Regions from separate parts of the Paenarthrobacter sp. E2MeOHC11 genome, predicted to be linked through region 2. Evidence: predicted binding sites of a transcription regulator. Region 2 holds the regulator's gene; the other holds the start of a gene.
The links. The regulator LexA, encoded in region 2, represses DNA repair genes until DNA is damaged. The targets are predictions, from matches to a motif close to TCGAACANNTGTTCGA.
Positions count from the first base shown of each region.

Region 1: the regulator LexA is predicted to act here: its motif matches at 4,260-4,275, upstream of ACSSVG_RS23755 (LexA family protein).

Region 1 covers NZ_CP196674.1:86,175-95,333, reverse strand. The annotation lists gene ACSSVG_RS23790 (YegP family protein) at 1-31, shown strand, start outside; gene ACSSVG_RS23785 (hypothetical protein) at 499-720, shown strand; gene ACSSVG_RS23780 (helicase associated domain-containing protein) at 743-1,648, opposite strand; gene ACSSVG_RS23775 (hypothetical protein) at 1,629-1,772, opposite strand; gene ACSSVG_RS23770 (hypothetical protein) at 1,782-2,180, opposite strand; gene ACSSVG_RS23765 (hypothetical protein) at 2,180-2,494, opposite strand; gene ACSSVG_RS23760 (Y-family DNA polymerase) at 2,523-3,821, opposite strand; gene ACSSVG_RS23755 (LexA family protein) at 3,814-4,245, opposite strand; gene ACSSVG_RS23750 (ATP-dependent DNA ligase) at 4,422-5,432, opposite strand; gene ACSSVG_RS23745 (hypothetical protein) at 5,490-5,813, opposite strand; gene ACSSVG_RS23740 (hypothetical protein) at 6,745-6,969, opposite strand; gene ACSSVG_RS23735 (hypothetical protein) at 7,477-7,914, shown strand; gene ACSSVG_RS23730 (hypothetical protein) at 7,987-8,262, shown strand; gene ACSSVG_RS23725 (hypothetical protein) at 8,838-9,159, shown strand, end outside.
Region 2 covers NZ_CP196673.1:352,695-361,853, reverse strand. The annotation lists gene miaA (tRNA (adenosine(37)-N6)-dimethylallyltransferase MiaA) at 1-861, shown strand, start outside; gene dapF (diaminopimelate epimerase) at 908-1,876, shown strand; gene ACSSVG_RS01625 (class I SAM-dependent methyltransferase) at 1,857-2,471, opposite strand; gene hflX (GTPase HflX) at 2,988-4,550, shown strand; gene ACSSVG_RS01615 (ATP-dependent DNA helicase) at 4,543-6,603, shown strand; gene lexA (transcriptional repressor LexA) at 6,691-7,434, opposite strand; gene ACSSVG_RS01605 (LysM peptidoglycan-binding domain-containing protein) at 7,780-8,139, shown strand; gene ACSSVG_RS01600 (histidinol-phosphate transaminase) at 8,218-9,159, shown strand, end outside.

The DNA of each region.
Region 1 (9,159 bases), on a different replicon from region 2:
TTCCGACGTCGTGGACCTGACCGACTCATAGCCCCGCGATCCGCCACATATCGAACGCAAGGCCCCCGCAAGCTGCCGGAGAGCAGCAGTGGGGGCTTTGCTGCGTCAGGTGCGTGGTTTAGCGGTTCTGGTTTTTGTCGGCGACTACTGCAAGACTTCCTGTCAGGAAACCCTGACAGGAAGGCATGAAGCCATGGGCTGGACATCCAACGACTACCAACACGAGGGCTATGTGGCTGAAATCGCACCCGACGGACGCCTCTCAGGAAGCTCAACCAGTGCGGGAATACTCTTCCACGGGATCACCCGACACTACCAACCGGCAGGGGAATCCGACCCCAATGAGGAGATCGTCCCGCACGACCTCATTATGACTGGCGTGGTGCCTGCACCTGTGGGTGGCAGGGAGAGCTGTGGCAACGGGTCCTCACGCCTGAAGAGTCTGACATTGCTACGCGCAAGGAATACGTCCCCTTAGGGGACGCCGCGTATGTCTCGATGGAGGTGGAGGACGCCGTTCAGGAGGAATGGCATGTCCACATCGCACCGTCCGAGGCAATCCTGGGTGTGGAAGCAGCGGCGAAGGAGCACCGACAGGCCGGGCACAGGCTGGATAAGACCGTCGCGGCCGCGAAGGCAGCCGGCGCTTCCTGGACCGACATCGGGCGGGCCGCCGGGATCAGCCGCCAAGCCGCGCACGAACGCTGGGCCGACAAGTAACCCTGCCCGGTGCCGTCCAGGTCTAGGGTGGGCAGTTCCACTCGGGCAGGCGTGCGTTGAGTTCCCTGATGCGGTGAGGGTATTGGCGCTTCTTTGCATGGACCCGTTGCCTGGCGACCCAACCGGCCAGTGCCCGTTCTTTGGGGTCCCAGGCGCTGCGGTGCGGGTGCCTGCCGTTCTCCTTGACCCATTCGATGAATTCGGTGGCCCTGCTTTGCCAGTGACGTTCGACGTTGAGCGTGACCCCGTCCAGCCAGCCAGGGAACGCAGCATCGAGCGCCTGGGTGGCTTCCTTGGCCAGCAGACCTCGCCGTTTCTGGTTTCGCAAAACAATGAGAACCCCTGCAAGCCGCTCTGTCTCGCTCCCGCTCTGACCGTCAGGGGCAGGCAGACTCCCGGTCTGCTGTACATAGGCGGCTATCTGCTGGGCCGATTCGACGTATGACTGTCTGTTCTGGTCCGAAAACGTCTCACGCCATTCGGGCAGGCGCGAATCCAGTTCCTTGACGCGGTCGGGAAAACGTTCCCGTCGGGCATCGTGTCGTTGCCGGTGCAGCCACTTACTGAGGAAGCGTTCTGCAGGGTTTTCAGCGGAGGGCCGCGGGAATCGGCCATGGTGCTGGACCCAGGCAATGAATTCGTCCGCTCTGCTGTGCCACAGTTCGGTGGCGTGTCCGGACCGGGCGGTCCAGCCCGGGTGCGCCTGTTCCAGGATGCGGGCAGCGTCATCGGGCAGGTTCCCGGCAGCTTTGAGCCTACGGAATCTTTGGAGAGCGAGGGCCAGGCGTTTGTGTTCGCCGGTCGGGGGTGTGTGCTGAGTCGGAAGGTACCCGTTCTCCTTGTAAAACTCGGCTATCAGCTGGGCTGTTTCTTCTGCGCTTCGTTTGTCCCGGCTCTTGGGGCGCTTGCTAGTCCGTGCGGATGGCAATGGCTTTAGAGCCTTCCGATATCAGTGCTTCAGCGGCAGCTTTGGCGTCTTCGTACGTCTCGGCCTCGGCGTCCACGTAGCTGAGTTCGCCGTTGCCGGCCACTACGGTAAGGATCACTTTCACCCCCATATCCTAGGCCGCACTCTCCAAGAAGGTCTGTTCCAAGGTCGCATGCAGCAGGGAGGCCTTGCCTCTGCGTCGGAGATCCACGGGCCGGGTCCCCTGCAGGGCAGGAGAGGGGACCATCATCCACAGGGCGAAATAATTATGTGGGATCCGCAGCTCCATGGCCCGTTCGAAGAGTGCCACCACCACGGTGTTCAGGGTCAGGTCAGGTTCGAACTGGTAACCAGGGCAAAACGTTCCCCCGTCCATAAAGACCCGTGCGAGTTGTCGCATGGCTGGTTCGGGATCCTCGTGAATGGCGGAGAGCCGTTCGTGGACCTGTTCCAGGCTCGGTAGATGAAACTCGTTGCGGATCCGCTCCCACAGTTGCTCCGGAACGGGGTAGCGGTACAAATCAGCGGGCACTAGCTGATGGATTCGAGCTGCCACGCGGTAGCCAAGGGCTCCCGCCGCAGCGTGAAGGTGCGCAGCTCTGCGTTGGCGGAGGGAAGGGTGGCTTGGACCTGCCAATGCTCAACGCTGACCAGGTCGCCGGTCCCTACGGCTGCCCGGTTCCGTGCTTCCCACCAGGAGTCCCTGGTGAACCAGTGCGCGGTGTGGACGTCGGGATCGACCATCCAGATCCGGCCGTCATACCGGATCGCCATGGGCATCCCGTCGGGGGTGAAGCGGACACCGACCTCATGGCCGGTTGTGGGGTGTTCGGGTGCAAGGGTCATTGCGTTTCCTTTCTTACCTTGGCGCCGGTCAGGCGGCCTTGACGAGGGGGAGTTCGTCCCAGTGGGTGGTGTACCTGGGGGAGAGCATGTCGCGTTTCATGGACCAGTCGGGCCCGCCCTTGATCCCGGCATGGCCGAGGCCGATGGAGCCGCGGCCGTACCGTTTGGCCACGTCTTCGAGCAGAATTCCGATGCCGCGTTCTTCGTGCGGGTTCTCGAACAACTCCAAGGGCTTCTGGTTTCCGGACGGGCGTAGATCGGTGACCATGATCCCGGCCCGGACGTACTTCACTCCCTTATGGATTTGGGGAAGCAGCGCGTGGGCTGCCCGGGTCAGGAGCACCGGGTCCGCGGTGGGCATCGGCAACGCCAGACAGACCGAGGGGAAGGACTTTTCGTTGGGGTTGAAGTGCGACGTCGCCGCGAACGCCGTCAGCACCTTGGCCTGCAGATCGTGTTTGGCCAGACGGGCAGAGGCCATTTGCGCGTAAACGCTCATGACCTGCCGCAACCCTGCCGTGGTGGTGATCGGGGTGGAGAAGGACCGGGAGAAGATCAGCTGGTCCCGGCCGATCCGTTCCTCTTCCATCGGGATACACGGTGTTCCCTGCAGTTCCAGGACGGTGCGCATCATGACGATAGAGAACTTGTCCCGGATCGCTACCGGGTTCGCCCGGGTCAGGTCCAGGATCGAGAAGATCCCCATCGCGTTCAGGCGCTTGGTGAGCCTGTTGGCCACGCCCCAGATTTCGACGACCGACAGCTTGGCCATCAGTGTTTCGCGCTGCTCGGCCGGCACTGACTCCCAGCGGCAGACACCATTGAAGGCTGGGTTGTTCTTGGCCCACTTGTTGCAAAGCTTCGCCAGCGTCTTCGTGGGAGCGATTCCGACGCAGACCGGCACGCCGACGTGCCGTCGGCACGCGGCCTTCATCTCCCGGCCCAGGGCCAGCAGCTCGTCCGGTTCGCCCTTCACGCCCAAGAAAGCCTCGTCAATGGAGTAGACCTCCAGCCAGGCCGAGTAGCGGCCTAGCAGCTCCATCACCCGGGCGGAGATGTCCCCGTACAGTTCGTAATTGCTTGACAGGGCCACCAAGCCCCATTCCTTGGCCCGGGGCCGGAGTTTGAACCACGGATCACCCATGGCAATGCCCAGGCGTTTGGCTTCGGGTGAGCGGGTGACCGCGCAGCCGTCGTTGTTGGAGAGAACGATTACCGGTTTGCCCTCCAGCGAAGGGTTGAAAGCGCGCTCGGCCGAGGCGTAGAAGCAGTTGACGTCCACGTGCGCGATTTCCTGCATCCGGCGCATCACCGCGGGCTTAGACATAATGTAAACAGCGCTCGACAACGCCCCACACCGAGAGTTCCGCCAGTGCTGGAACCTCGATATCGGGGAAGCGTGGATTGTCGGCCTGCAGGATCACGCCTGTGGGTGTGATCCGCAGCCGCTTGATCGTCAGCTCCCCATCGAGGACCGCGACGACCACGCAACCGTCCTTCGGTTCCAGTGCCCGGTTAACGACCAGCTCGTCACCGTCACTGATGCCGGCCTGTTCCATGGACTGTCCGCTGACCCGGACGATGAAGGTGCTGGTCACGTCCTTGACCAAGTGTTCGTTGAGGTCGATCCGGCCGTCAAAGTAATCCTGGGCGGGGGAGGGATAGCCGGCAGCCACCGCTACCGGTGCCACCAGCACCGTCACCAAAGACAGTCCCGCATTTATCACACGGGGGCCAACTATCACGCCCACAACACACCTTTTATTCGAAACTATGTTCGATTAACTGTACTCCCGCCCTGCGACAAAATAAGCCGCCCCGTGGACGGGGTGGACGGCTTGCACACAATAGGGGACAGCTTTGAGCTGTGCGGAGGGCTCCACCTGCCCGCCAGTGTGCACAACCCGTCCACCGCGACTGGTACGAGCTACTTCTCCAGGTGCGGGGGAAGTTCGACGTCGGCAGGGTCAAGCTCAGGTCTGGACCGAAGCAGGGAAAGCTGGTGTCTGAAGGATTTACCGGACCATGCGACGTCGGCCGATACCTCGATCACGATCGGTTCCACCAGTGTCAGCTGAACCGGGCCCTTGTCTTTGCTAAATCTGTTCAACGAAGTTTCGCTGATCTCTTCCGGCCAGGGATGCCCGGGCTGCGCGGGGCGGAGCTGGCGGCCCAGCTCACGCCCTACCCGGGTGGAGAGGACCGTGGACCGGCCGACGATCCGCAGCTGCCCATCGACCGGCAAGCCGGCGATGATGGCCTGAGGTTGCGATATCGGGCCGATGACGGCCGCGCAGACCGCATCAAAAGTGCTTTTTGTCTTCAGCTTCAACCAGGAGCGCGAGCCATCATATGGCTGCGACCCTCCCTTGAACACCAGCCCCTCCACCCCCGTGGCCGGTAGGTCCTTCAACCAAGTCTTCGCCAGTTCCATGTCCGTGGTAGTCGGGGAGATGTTCAAAGGAGCGGCCCAGTCGCGGGCCAGTTCCTCGAGCAGCTGCCGGCGGCCCGCGAACGGGACACTCCGGATGTCCTGCCCGGCAACGGCCAGCACGTCAAAGGCCGCGAACGCTGCGGGCAACTCGTGGACCAGTGCCGGCAGAGCCGCCCGGGAGCTGACCATGCGGCGCTGCAGCGCCTCGAAGTCCAGCCGGTCTCCGTTCCAGATGACCGCCTCTCCATCCAGGACGACACCGGGCGGGACCTGCGCCCGCACAGCAGCGCAGAGCTCAGGAAAAATGCGAGAGAGTTCTTTGCCCTGCCGGCTCCACAGGGTTACCCCGTCAGAATCGTTCAAAACGATGGCCCGGTACCCGTCCCATTTGGGTTCGGCCCAGATCCCGCCCGGGAGGGCAGCGGGTCCGGGGAACGTCTTGACGAGTTTCGCCAGGGCAACAGCAACCGGTGGTTGCAGTGCCCGCGGAATGGACTCGCTCATGGGATCCCGTTCTGTTCGTGCCGCTCCGGCCGGCCAGGCCATAGGACTGCCGCCCGGCTACAACTCCACGGGGTACTCAACAGCGAACCGCACGGGGGACTCGCCTTTGACCAGGTTCTCCGGTTCGGGATTCATGACAGACATGGTGATCTGATCAATGAAGTATTCAATATCCGCTTCGGGGACATCATCGCGGGTTTCCATGGGGCCGGGACGGCCAACCTCGAAACCGGTGATCTCGTCGTACTCTTCCACGCACATCTGCAGGGTTTCCTGAACTGCGTTCGCGAAACCCTCGGCCGTCTCCGGATCCAGGAAACCCTGGATCTCCAACTCCGCGCTCTTGTCCTCGTTCTGGACGTTCACTTTAAAACCCAGCACGTATTGCTCCTTTGAGTATTTGGGATTAGTCGCCCGGCATCTGCCAGCACACACGGCAAAGGGGGCGTCTCTCGCTACGCTCACCCTGCCCAGGAACAAACGTATGAGACACAACGAGTGAAAGCCGGTGGTCACCTCGTAGCCGGCATAAAAGACCACCGAGGCGGTAGCGGATCCTCGTTCGCATCGGAATCATAGCCATCCCTCTCGTTGTCACAGTACTCATCCAAGCATGGGCCAGGGGACCGACAGAATAAGGACCTTCGCTGCGCTTCGGCCTGTAGAAGCTTCTTTTTGCCTTACATGTGGCTGGGTTGTTCTCCGTACAAGGCCACTGATCGTAGCCGTCCGGGGGCCCGACCCGTCAACCCACGCAACCGGGCAATCCCACGCAGTCGCTCCGCTCCCTTATTTCGCGGGATTCCCCGGTCGCTCTTCGGGGTTGACGGCCCACCCTCGACCGGCTGCGATGTGGGGGCCTCGCACGGCGGGGCAGGAAGGAGGTGGCTACATGAGCATCGACGAAGCGATCAAGCTCGCGACTTCGGTCGTGAGCTTGATGACAGCTGTCATCGCTCTACTCTCCATGCGGAACACGCGCCTAACAAGCAAACGCTCCCGAGCTGCAACTCGGAAGCGTAAGCGTAAAGCAAGGGAGTAGGTGTAGCTACGAAACCCGGTGGTCGTGACCGCTTTGGTTGCGGCCACCGGCTCCTTCTCAGACTAAGTCCTACTCACCGATAAGGAAACCTCATGGAACCACTGGACATCGTGAACTTCGTTCTCTCACTCACAGCACTTGGAGCAGCGATCCTGGCGTACCGCGCCAACTCAAAAGTCCCCAAGGGCTAGACCGGATCCGGGGCGGGCCTGCCACACAGGGGCCCGCCCTACCGGGCCGGGTTGCCCTTCGGCCCTTCAGTCCTGTCGTTCATGATGCGCGCGATCGTGGGGCGATCCGCCGCACCGCCTCAGGGTCTTCGGCCCACGAGCGCCCGGTGCGGCTGCAGGCACGGAACGAGGTCACCTTGGACTCATCGACCGTCTGCCGCAGCTCCGCCCAGGCGGCCTCCAGCTCGACGCCTTCGCCGGCCGGGGCAGCCACGGATGGCTCCGTTGCTTTGCGGAGCCTGCTCAGAATGTTTCGCAGTCCCATTTGCCACCCCTCCTTCTGAGATAAGTGTCCCGCCTGGGATTGGGGGAAACCAGGCGGGACAGGTTCACCGTACCAACCCAGTCTGACAAGACCAGCGGGAGAGCATGCTCGCAGGGCTCGCACCCCTTTGGGCGTCCACTCCGCTTCGCTCCGTGGCCGGCTGTTGGGCCCGGTCCCGACGTCGCAGAGCTCCGCCGTGCCCGGCCCTGTTGTGTCTACGACGTTTTCTGGCTGCTGTCCTTCGGATTCTATGTGTCCGCTCCACCCCGTCTAGCCCCTCCGCAAGCTCCGGGGCCTGCGGTGCAGGAAATGTCCCTCCGGCGCTCCTGCGTCGCTTATTTCCTCCGGGAATTTCCCACACCTTGCCCAAGGGTAGACAGGCCTCCGTCGGCCACAGCTCCGCAAGCTTCGCCAGCAGCCAAAAAACAACGGGGGGAGAGGGGAAGCTGGCCGGTCACCTAAGCCGCCCCACCCACCACCTTTCTCGGCAAAAGAAGGAGCAACACCATGAACGCAATCAGCGTCCAGACGATCACCACCGAGGACACCGGCGAAACCATCCACGGCGTCACCGTACTTGGCAACTACCACATGAATGACGGCTACGACTGGATGGACCTCATCTCAGAACACGGCTGGGTCGTGATCCCCGGATGGGGCTCGGACGGGTGGGACTTGGGCCAGTGGCCTTATGTCATGGTCGCCGGAACCCGCACCGCCGACGCAATCGGAAACCTGTTCGGCATGGCCACCTACTGCGAAGGCGACGTAAAAACGACGTTCTACCGGACGAAGGCCCGGTACTGGGACGCGATCACCGAACAGGCTTTTTCCCACTGGAAGAACGGGCAAGCCCAAGGCCCGGCAGACCTGCCCCAAGCCGCCGCGGAGCTTCCCAGCCGCTACCGCATCCCGCCCACGTTCCAACCAGCAGCCGCCGCCTAACAGCCCCTCTACTCCTTGCCGGGCGGACCCCGCCGCCCGGCAAGGCACCCAACCAACAAAGGACCAAGAACAATGACCGAAAAGCGCAGCATCGCCAACAGCCCGGCCCAAGCCGTCGTATTCCTCGAAACCCTCGCGGCAATCGTAGAGAAGTCCCCCGTGGCCTACAGTGCCAGCGCAGCCGAAGACCTCGCCGCCCACATCCGGGGCATGGCGGAAGCCGTCAACACCGAGGCACACGTGAACCCCGCCGTACTGGACACCACCCGGCAATACGCGGCACTGGACTGGCACAACGAAGCTATAGCCGTCCTGTTCGCCGCAGAACACCGCCCAACCTTCCACTAGCAGGAGGGCGGGCCGTTCGCCCAGTGAGGGCGGGCGGTCCGCCGCAGGTGGCCGGCCTAGGTTGGTGGTCGCCGGCGACGGACCGCCATTCCCGCACAGGGGCCGGCACCACTCACCTGATGCGTGCGGCAAGCCCGAGCCGGGGTTGGCCTGGGCGAATCCGCAGGGACCAGGGAAAGCATGCTCGCAGGGCTCGCACCCCTTTGGGCGTCCACTTCGTGGCCGGCTGCGGGGCCCGGTCCCGACGTCGCAGAGCTCCGCCGTGCCCGGTCCTGTTTGTCTACGACGTTTTCTGGTTGCTGTCCTCCGGATTGTAGGCGTCCACTCCACCCCGTCTAGCCCCTCCAAAAGCAGTCGGGGCCTGCGGTGCAGGAAATGTCCCTACGGCGCTCCTGCGTCGCTTATTTCCTCCGGGAATTTCCCGCCCCTTGCCCTGCGGGTAGACAGGGCTCCGCTGGCCGCCGAGCAAGCAAGCTTGCCAGCAACCAAAAAAACAACGGGAGGAGAGGGGAACTGGCCGGTCACCATTGGTCGCCCCACCCACCACCTTTCTCGGCAAAAGAAGGAGCAACACCATGAACAACGCCACCGCAGCCCCCAAAGGCATCACCGCCCTGATCTACCGCGACGCCCTGGGCACGGACTTCTCCAATCAGGGCATTTCCGCCCGCGTCATGGAGGTAACCGTCATCGGCGAGGGCATCGACCCCGTTTTCGAAGCCACCGAGGAACGGCCCGCCGTCCGGCTAGTCAAAAACGAGAGCTTCCACCGCGAAACCGTGACCCACACCGAGCCAGTCGCCCCAGACGACGAACCCGCCCCGTGGTACATGTTCGGCGGCACGTTCATCTTCAGCAGCGACTCACGATTCCGACGCGCAGCCGGACAATACGGAG
Region 2 (9,159 bases):
GGTTCCGGCAAATCAGATCTGGGCGTCAACCTCGCGTTGGCCCTGGACGGTGAGGTTATCAACGCCGATGCCTTGCAGTTCTACCGGGGCATGGATATTGGCACGGCCAAGATCACCGTGGCGGAGCGCAAGGGCGTACCTCACCATTTGCTGGACACCATGGACGTCACACAGGAAGCCAGCGTGGCCGGCTTCCAAGAGGAATGCCGCGCTGCCATCGAGGACATCCACTCGCGGGGGAAACGCGCCATCGTGGTGGGGGGCTCTGGACTGTATGTCCGGGCAGCCTTGGACGTCCTGGAGTTTCCCGGCACTGATCCGATGATTCGAAGGGCGCTTGAAGAGGAGTGTGAAGTGCGCGGGCTCGCACCGCTGCGCGCCCGCCTGGAGGACGTCGATCCCGTGTCCGCGGCCCGCCTTGGAGACGCCCGTCGAGTGATCCGTGCACTGGAAGTGCACCAGCTCACTGGGCGTCCCTTCAGTTCGTTCATGCCGCAGCGGGAGTATTTCCAGCCTGCCCTGCAGATCGGCCTGGCCGTGGACAGGGACGTACTCCGGGAGCGGCTGGCCACGCGGGTTCATCGGATGGTGGAGGCCGGCCTCCTGGATGAGGTTGAACGCCTCGATGCTGCCGGACTGCGGATGGGCAAGACCGCCTCCCGTGCTTTGGGTTACGCGCAGTTCCTGAAGGTTCTGGACGGCGAAAGTGATGTCACGGCTGCGGCGGAGGAAACCATCGTGGCCACCAGGCAGTTCGCCAGACGCCAGTTGACGTGGTTCCGGGCAGATCCCCGCATCACCTGGATCGACTGGCAGGATCCCGGCTTGGTGGCCAAGGCTGTGGCAGCTGCCGCGCAGTAGCCTGTGCAATTTCTGGCCGAACATGCGTGGAAGGTAGCCTAGTCCCATGGATGAAACCGTCGCAGTTCCCGCCCCGCAGTCCGCAACTGCCGGTGCTCCCGTAACCGCTTCCAGCCTTACCGGTCTTGGGTTTTCCAAGGGCCACGGAACGGGCAACGACTTCGTCCTGATTGCCGACCCCGGAGACGCGCACGAGATCACTCCCGAGCAGGTTGCACAGCTGTGCGATCGGCACGTGGGGATTGGTGGAGACGGCCTTATCCGCGCCGTCCCGTCACGTTTTCTCCCTGAGGGCCGGGACCTGCTTGAGAAGGATCCGGACGCCGAATGGTTCATGGATTACCGAAACGGCGACGGTTCCCTCTCGGAGATGTGCGGTAACGGCGTTCGTGTCTTTGTCCACTTCCTCATTGCCGAGAAATTGGTGGACCTGGGTCCGGGCGAAACTTTGACCATCGGAACACGCGGCGGCATCAAGAAAGTGGTTCGCACCGCCAACGGCTATGCCGTGGATATGGGCCCGTGGGAGTTCATCTTCCCGCAGGAAGCCACCAGCAAGGCCATGGATGCCCTGGTCAGCGCTGAAGGGCTGGAAGTGGCAAGGCCAGGCCTCTCAGTCAGCATGGGCAATCCACATACCGTGGTTGCCCTTGCGGAGATCAGCGAGCTTTCGGCCACGCAACTGTTCAAAGCGCCGGTGGTTGATCCCAAGCCGGCCAACGGAACGAACGTCGAGTTTGTTGTTCCTGCAGAGCCGCTGGTTGAAGAGGGCGTGGGCACCATCACCATGCGAGTCCATGAGCGTGGCGTGGGGGAGACCCAGTCATGCGGTACCGGTGCCTGTGCCGCCGCCGTCGCCATCCGTCACTGGGCCGGCAATACGGCGCCGAACGATTGGCACGTCAAGGTTCCCGGCGGCGTCGTTGACGTTAAGTTCTTCCCCGGCGCGGGCGGTCGCGAGCACGTAGAGCTCAGCGGCCCTGCCGTCATCGTGGCTACTGGGACGCTTTCCTGACCCGAATAATCCTGAAAGACTTGGACGTACTCTCGCGCGAAACCGTGTAAGTGCTGTCCAGTTCACCGGCGAGCCACCGCTGGAGGGAATCGGAGCCAAGGTTCTTTTGAACCACCAGCCATGCATTGCCTCCTGGGGCAAGGCGGGGAATCCACTTCAGCAAGAGCGAGTGAAGTTCATCTTTGCCGATTCGGATGGGCGGGTTGGACCAGATCGTGTCGAATTCGACGCCGGCGTCCACCTCGTCGGGGAGGCTCGCCGTCACGTTGGTCAAGCCCAGGGCCGCGGCGTTCTCGTTGGTCAGCGTGACGCACCGTTCGTTGACGTCCACCGCGTGCACCTTGGCATGGGGTGCCATCAAGCCCAACGTCAAGGCGATGGGACCCCAACCACAGCCGATGTCCAAGAGGTTTCCCTGCGGCGAAGGCGGCGGAACTTCCGAGAAGAGTATCGCGGTACCTTTGTCGACGCCGTCGGGGCTGAAGATGCCGGAGGAGGTCTGCAACTGGCGCGTGGCTCCAGCGAGTTCCACCGTGAGGGGCTTTCTGGTGAAAGGTCCGGCTGGTTGGGCGGTGAAATAGTGTGCAGACTCCATAATTTGCCAGATTAGTTGGCTAACGGCGCCATGGGAAACTGCCCCGGCCAAGGGGTGGTTTGACACCGGGTGATAATGTGGAACGCATGTTCTTGATCTTCGAGTAAATAGCCGAAACCCGCCTGGTTCATCAGGCGGAGCACGGCACCGCCCGCGATGCAGGCCCGTCTTGGCCACCAGCCAAGCACGGGTCTTTCCGCCAGGCAGGTCCTACCGGCACAATCCGTTGGCTTTTTCCCGTCACGGACTCCTTGAAGATCCCACTATCCAGTCAGCTTCCTGATCCGCCAACCACTCCGGTTGCACGGTCGGGGCGGGCAGTGTGCAGTCTCCAGGTCGCCAGGAACCTCTGCGCGGATCCAACCACGCCGGAACACAGCAACCGCTGCCCATGTCACGGGTGGCCGTTCAGCACAGGAGGCCCTTTTGCCCCAAGCCCGTCAGCCCAGCGCGAATAGCGCCCCATTGAGCAACAAACAGCACTATTCTGGAATTGCCGAACAGTCTAAGGAGACCATGACCACCCAGAAGCACTCCGGATCCGATTCCGACGCCCAGGACATGAGTCCTGAACAAATCCAGGCCGTCATCGACCGGATACTTTCCAAGGATGTACCTGCGCCGTCATCCGATGACAACGAAGCCAATGGTGTGTTCGGCAAGGCGCAGGCGATTTCGACGCTTGACCAGGAACACAGCATTTACGACGGCGACCAGGAAGACCTGGCTGAACGCCGCGCACTGCGCCGCACCGCAGGTCTGTCCACTGAACTCGAAGACGTCACCGAGGTCGAATACCGGCAGCTGCGCCTTGAGCGCGTTGTCCTCGCCGGACTGTGGACCGAGGGCACCCTGGCCGATGCCGAGAATTCGCTTCGCGAACTTGCTGCGCTGGCAGAAACTGCCGGCTCCGAGGTCCTTGACGGTTTGGTCCAGCGCCGCACGAAGCCGGACCCGGGCACCTTCCTGGGATCGGGCAAGGCCCAGGAGCTCAAGGACATCGTTGCCGCCACCGGTGCGGACACCGTAGTGGTGGACACTGAGCTGGCACCGTCCCAGCGCCGCGGCCTTGAAGACATTGTCAAGGTCAAGGTCGTGGACAGGACCACCCTGATCCTGGACATCTTCGCCCAGCATGCCAAGAGCCGGGAAGGCAAGGCCCAGGTTGAGCTTGCACAGCTCGAATATCTGCTCCCGCGCCTCCGTGGCTGGGGTGACTCCATGTCCCGCCAGGCCGGTGGCCAAGTGGGTGGAGCCGGCGCAGGCATGGGCTCGCGTGGTCCTGGTGAAACAAAGATCGAACTGGACCGGCGTCGCATTCGCACGCGGATGGCCAAACTGCGTCGGGAAATCGCCGCGATGAAGCCGGCCCGCGAGACCAAGCGCGCCAACCGTCGTCGCAATGCTGTTCCTTCTGTCGCTATCGCCGGTTATACCAACGCCGGCAAGTCGTCGCTCCTGAACCGCTTGACCGACGCCGGTGTCCTGGTGGAAAACGCCCTGTTCGCTACCTTGGATCCCACCGTTCGCAAAGCCCAGACTCCGGATGGCATTGGCTACACGCTGGCCGACACTGTTGGGTTCGTCCGGTCTCTGCCAACGCAGCTGATTGAGGCCTTCCGGTCGACGCTGGAGGAAGTTGCTGACGCGGATCTGATCCTGCATGTCGTGGATGCCTCGCACCCGGACCCAGAAGGTCAAATCGCTGCCGTACGGGCTGTTTTCACTGAAGTGGATGCCCGCAAGGTTCCTGAGATCATCGTCCTGAACAAAGTCGACGTGGCGGATCCTTTCGTCGTGGAGCGCCTCAAACAGAAGGAGCCCCGCCATGCGGTGGTTTCCACTCGTACAGGCCAGGGCATCGCTGAGCTGTTGGAAGACATCAGCCAGTCCATTCCGCGCCCGGGCGTACGGCTTGAGCTGCTTATTCCCTACGACCGGGGAGACATGATCAGCAAGCTGCACAGTTCTGATTCGGAGATCCTGAACCTGGAGCATGAGGAAGACGGCACCCGCGTGGTGGTCATGGTCCGCGAGGGCCTGGCAGCCGAACTGGAGTCTTTCGTCAGCAATGGTTGAGAAGGTGGCGGCGGACGCCGTCGAATCGGTGGGAGAGAAAGCCACCCTTGAGCTGTTGGATCGTGCTGTCGCCGGCATGGGCGGTCAAAGCCGTGCCGGCCAGCACGAAATGGCCAAACATGTCACCCGGGCAATTGAAACCGGGGAGCACCTGCTGGTCCAGGCAGGAACGGGAACAGGTAAGTCTTTGGCGTACCTGATTCCGTTGATCGCGCATTCCATGGACAGCAACAAACCGACGCTCGTGTCCACCGCCACCTTGGCACTGCAAACCCAGATTGTTGGCCGGGATCTTCCCCGGCTGTTGGAGACCATCAACCCTGCCCTTGAACGACCCGTCAACGTGGCGCTCGTGAAGGGCAGGGCCAACTACGTCTGCCGCCAGAAGCTGGAAGGTGGGTTCCCCAGCGAAGAGCCGTCCGAGGGGCAGCTGTTTTCCTTAGGCGAGGACACCAGCGTGCCGCACTTCGCGGCATCCATGGGCGGACCGCAGTCACAGCTCGGCAAGGAAGTGGTCCGCCTCCGCGAGTGGGCCGAAAAGACGACCACCGGCGACCGTGACGAACTGATGCCCGGCGTCACGGACCGTGCCTGGCGGCAAGTCTCTGTGACCTCCATGGAGTGCCTCGGCGCGCAGAAGTGTCCGGTGGCTGAAGAGTGCTTCAGTGAGTTGGCGCGGTCCCGCGCGGGTGAGGCCGACGTCGTCGTCACCAACCACGCCATGCTTGCCGTCAGCGCCTTTGAAGGGCTGGCTGTGTTGCCTGAGTATGACGTCGTGGTGGTGGACGAGGCACACGAGCTGCAGGATCGCGTGACCGGCGCGGTCTCGGGCCAGTTGTCTGTGGCCATGGTTCATGCCGCGGCGTCAAGCGCACGCAAGCACACCGCCATCACGGTGGATGCCCTCAACGCTGCGGCGGAGCGCCTGGACATGGCCATCGCAGGGGTGCCCAACGGGTTGCTGGCCAGTGGGCTCAACGACGAACAGCTTGACTGCCTTGACCAGTTACGCGATGCGACCCGCGCGGCGCTCTCAGATTCCAAGACCGACTCTTCCAACGCGGTCGACGGCGGCAGGCAGCTCGCTCGCTCACGGCTCATGCTCATTCTTGAATTGTGCGAGCGGATGCTGGCCGCCAAGGAGAACCGGGAAGTGGTCTGGTTTTCCCGCAACAGCACCTTCGACCCCCAACAGGGTTACTCGCAGCCTGATGAAACGGCACCGGCACTGATCAACATCGCGCCACTCAGCGTCGCGGGACGGCTGCGCGAAGGCCTCTTCGAGGGCCACACCGTGGTGCTCACCTCCGCCACGCTGGCGATTGGCTCTGCCTTCGAACCGGCGGCTGGAGGTCTGGGCCTCATCGGCGACGGCGCCCCGAGCTGGACCGGGATTGATGTTGGATCGCCCTTTGATTACCCCAAACAGGGGGTGCTGTATGTTGCCAAGCACTTGCCCAAGCCGGGGCGTGGGACCTCGCCCGAGGCTCTCGATGAGCTCGAAGACCTCATCCGGGCATCCGGCGGGGGAGCGCTTTGTCTCTTCTCTTCGCGGCGAGCTGCCGAAGAAGCCGCCGACGCCATGCGGCTGCGCCTTGACATGGACATTCTCTGCCAGGGCGAATCCACCATGGCTGCCCTTGTGAAGCAATTCGCAGATGAGCCGGACACTTGCCTGTTTGGCACCATGTCACTCTGGCAGGGCGTCGACGTGCCGGGTGGTTCGTGCCGCCTGGTGGTGATTGACCGCATTCCCTTCCCGCGCCCCGACGATCCCCTGATGACTGCCCGCTCCCGGGCAGTCGCCCAGTCGGGCGGGAATGGCTTCATGGCCGTGTCAGCAACGCATGCCGCCATCCGCTTGGCACAAGGCGCTGGGCGCCTTATCCGTTCAACGGGAGACAAGGGAGTCGTGGCCGTGCTTGACTCACGGCTGTCGACGGAACGCTACGGCGGTTTTCTGAGGGCTGCGCTTCCGCCGTTCTGGGCGACGACGGACAGGGCGGTTGTGCGCGGCGTGCTGGAACGCCTGGGCTCCGCCAAGGCCTCCTAGGTCCAACAATGCCTCGTGGGGCCAACAAAGCCTCCTGGGTGCGGCAAAAGCCGCCCAGGAGGCTTGGGGTACCTACCTAGTGGGCACCTACAGGGAACGCAGAACAGAGACAACCTTGCCCATGATGGTGGCTTGGTCGCCAAGGATTGGCTCGTATTGGGTGTTCTGGGGCAGCAACCACGTGTGGCCATCGCGCTGACGGAACGTCTTGACGGTAGCCTCGTCATCCAGCAGTGCGGCCACGATGTCGCCGTTGATGGCGTCGTTCTGGCGGCGCACAACAACCCAGTCACCGTCGCAGATGGCGGCATCAATCATTGAGTCGCCTGCCACCTTCAGCATGAACAGTTCGCCGTGGCCCACAAGTTGCCTGGGAAGGGGCAAGACGTCTTCCACTGCCTGGTCAGCCAGGATGGGGCCGCCTGCAGCGATCCGGCCCACCAGGGGAACCATGGCAGTATCGCTGGCGCTGGCCAGCTCCGTGACGGCAAGGCCACCCGCGCTGCGCAGCGTCGCAGGGGCTTCGACGCCGGGAATTGGTCCGCCATCCAACGTCAACGGCATCAGGACTTCCATGGCACGGGGACGCTTGGGGTCCCTGCGCAGATAGCCGAGCTTCTCGAGCTGGGAAAGCTGATGCGTGACACTCGACAAACTTGCCAGGCCGACGGTGTCACCGATCTCACGCATGCTTGGCGGATACCCATTGTCATTCACCGAGCGTTGGATGGTCTCCAGAATTTTTTTCTGCCGGACAGTCAGGCTCTTGGGACTCTTTTGAGGCTGTTGGCTCCGCAGGGGTGCCCCGCCGCCTGTGGCTTTCGCTGCCATGTTCGCCAGTGCCTTTCCATTCGCCCCGGAACGATCCAGGGGTGTCGGGTCTGCAAAAAATGTCAGACCCTCCTGTTCCACTGAAACAGTGCTGTTTCTTCACTCAAACGTAGGGCAGGCACAGGCGTTTATCAAACATTTGTTCTAGCGAGTCTCGACACCGTTCGTTGATAAGTGCTAAAAATGTCATAGCAAGGTTCGAATATGTGTTCTATAAACCCGAACCGGATGACGGATGTTCGAACAGAGTGTTCGAACATCCGGGATCGGGGGAGGGGAACACAAAGAATTGGCAGCCATGTACCGGAATCCGGCGCAAGGCAATAGCTCAGAAGGGCTCAGCTCATGTCCGCAATCACTACGTTCGCTGATTTCCGCACTACCCAGGCGCCGACGCGCCTGCGTCTTACCCGCCGGGGTCGGATGGTCTTCTTTGGCATCCCCGCAATGCTGCTGGTGGCTGCGCTGCTGAGCCTGGCCGGTTTCATTACGTCCCCTGCCAAGGCCTCGGACTCGCAGGCGCAGCTCCAGCCGCCGGTCGCGGTGACCGTGACGGTCCAGCCCGGGCAGTCGCTGTGGGGTATCGCCGGCGCAGCTGCTCCGGAGCGCGATCCCAGGGATGTCATCTCCGAGATCATTCAGCTCAACGACCTCCATGGTGGCCGGATCCAGCCCGGGCAGCGTTTGTTCGTCCCGGCAAGCTAGCGCGTTCCACCGTGGCTGGATCCGGTGGCGCGGCGTCACAGTTACTCGGCAGTCCCGGTAGCCCCTTAAACTGTCTTGGTGAGTGACCAGCTTGAGCGACTAGACCGACTACCCCTCCGGACCAACCTGCGTGGACTGAGCCCTTATGGCGCACCGCAGCTTGACGTTCCTATCCTGCTCAATGTCAACGAGAACACTCATGGCGTTCCCGCGGACGTCCAGGCGGCCATCACGGAAGCCGTTGCCGCCGCGGCCACGGGGCTGAACCGCTACCCGGACCGGGAGTTCACTGAACTGCGCGAGTCCTTGGCCGAATACCTTGGCCACGATCTCACCCCGGACAACATTTGGGCCGCCAATGGTTCAAATGAGGTCCTGCAGCAGATCCTCCAAGCATTCGGCGGACCCGGTCGGAAGGCACTCGGATTCCCGCCCACGTATTCGATGTACCCCCTGCTGGCCAGTGGCACGGATACCGAATACGTACGCGGAGTCCGGGCAGAGGATTACGGTTTGGATGCGGCGTCGGCGGCAGCGCAGGTTCGTGAAACAGGAGCCAACATTGTGTTCCTGTGCTCGCCCAACAACCCCACCGGAACAGGCCTGGGCCTGGAAGTTGTTGAGGCCGTTTACGAGGCCGGGGAAGCCAGCCAGGCCATCGTGATCGTCGACGAGGCCTATCACGAGTTCGCCCATGACAACACGCCAAGTGCCCTGACCTTGCTGCCCGGGCGCGAGCGTCTGATCGTTTCCCGCACCATGAGCAAGGCCTTCGCCCTCGCGGGCGCCCGGCTGGGCTATATGGCCGCAGCACCCGAGGTTACAGACGCCATCAGGTTGGTCCGCCTCCCGTATCACCTGTCGGCTGTTACTCAGGCAACTGCCCTGGCGGCCCTCAACCACCGCGAGGCCCTCATGGCCGACGTCGAGGACATCAAGGTCCAACGCGACCGCATCGTGACTGAACTCCTGCGCATGGGTCTCAAGCCTTCAGCCTCGGACTCCAACTATGTGTTCTTT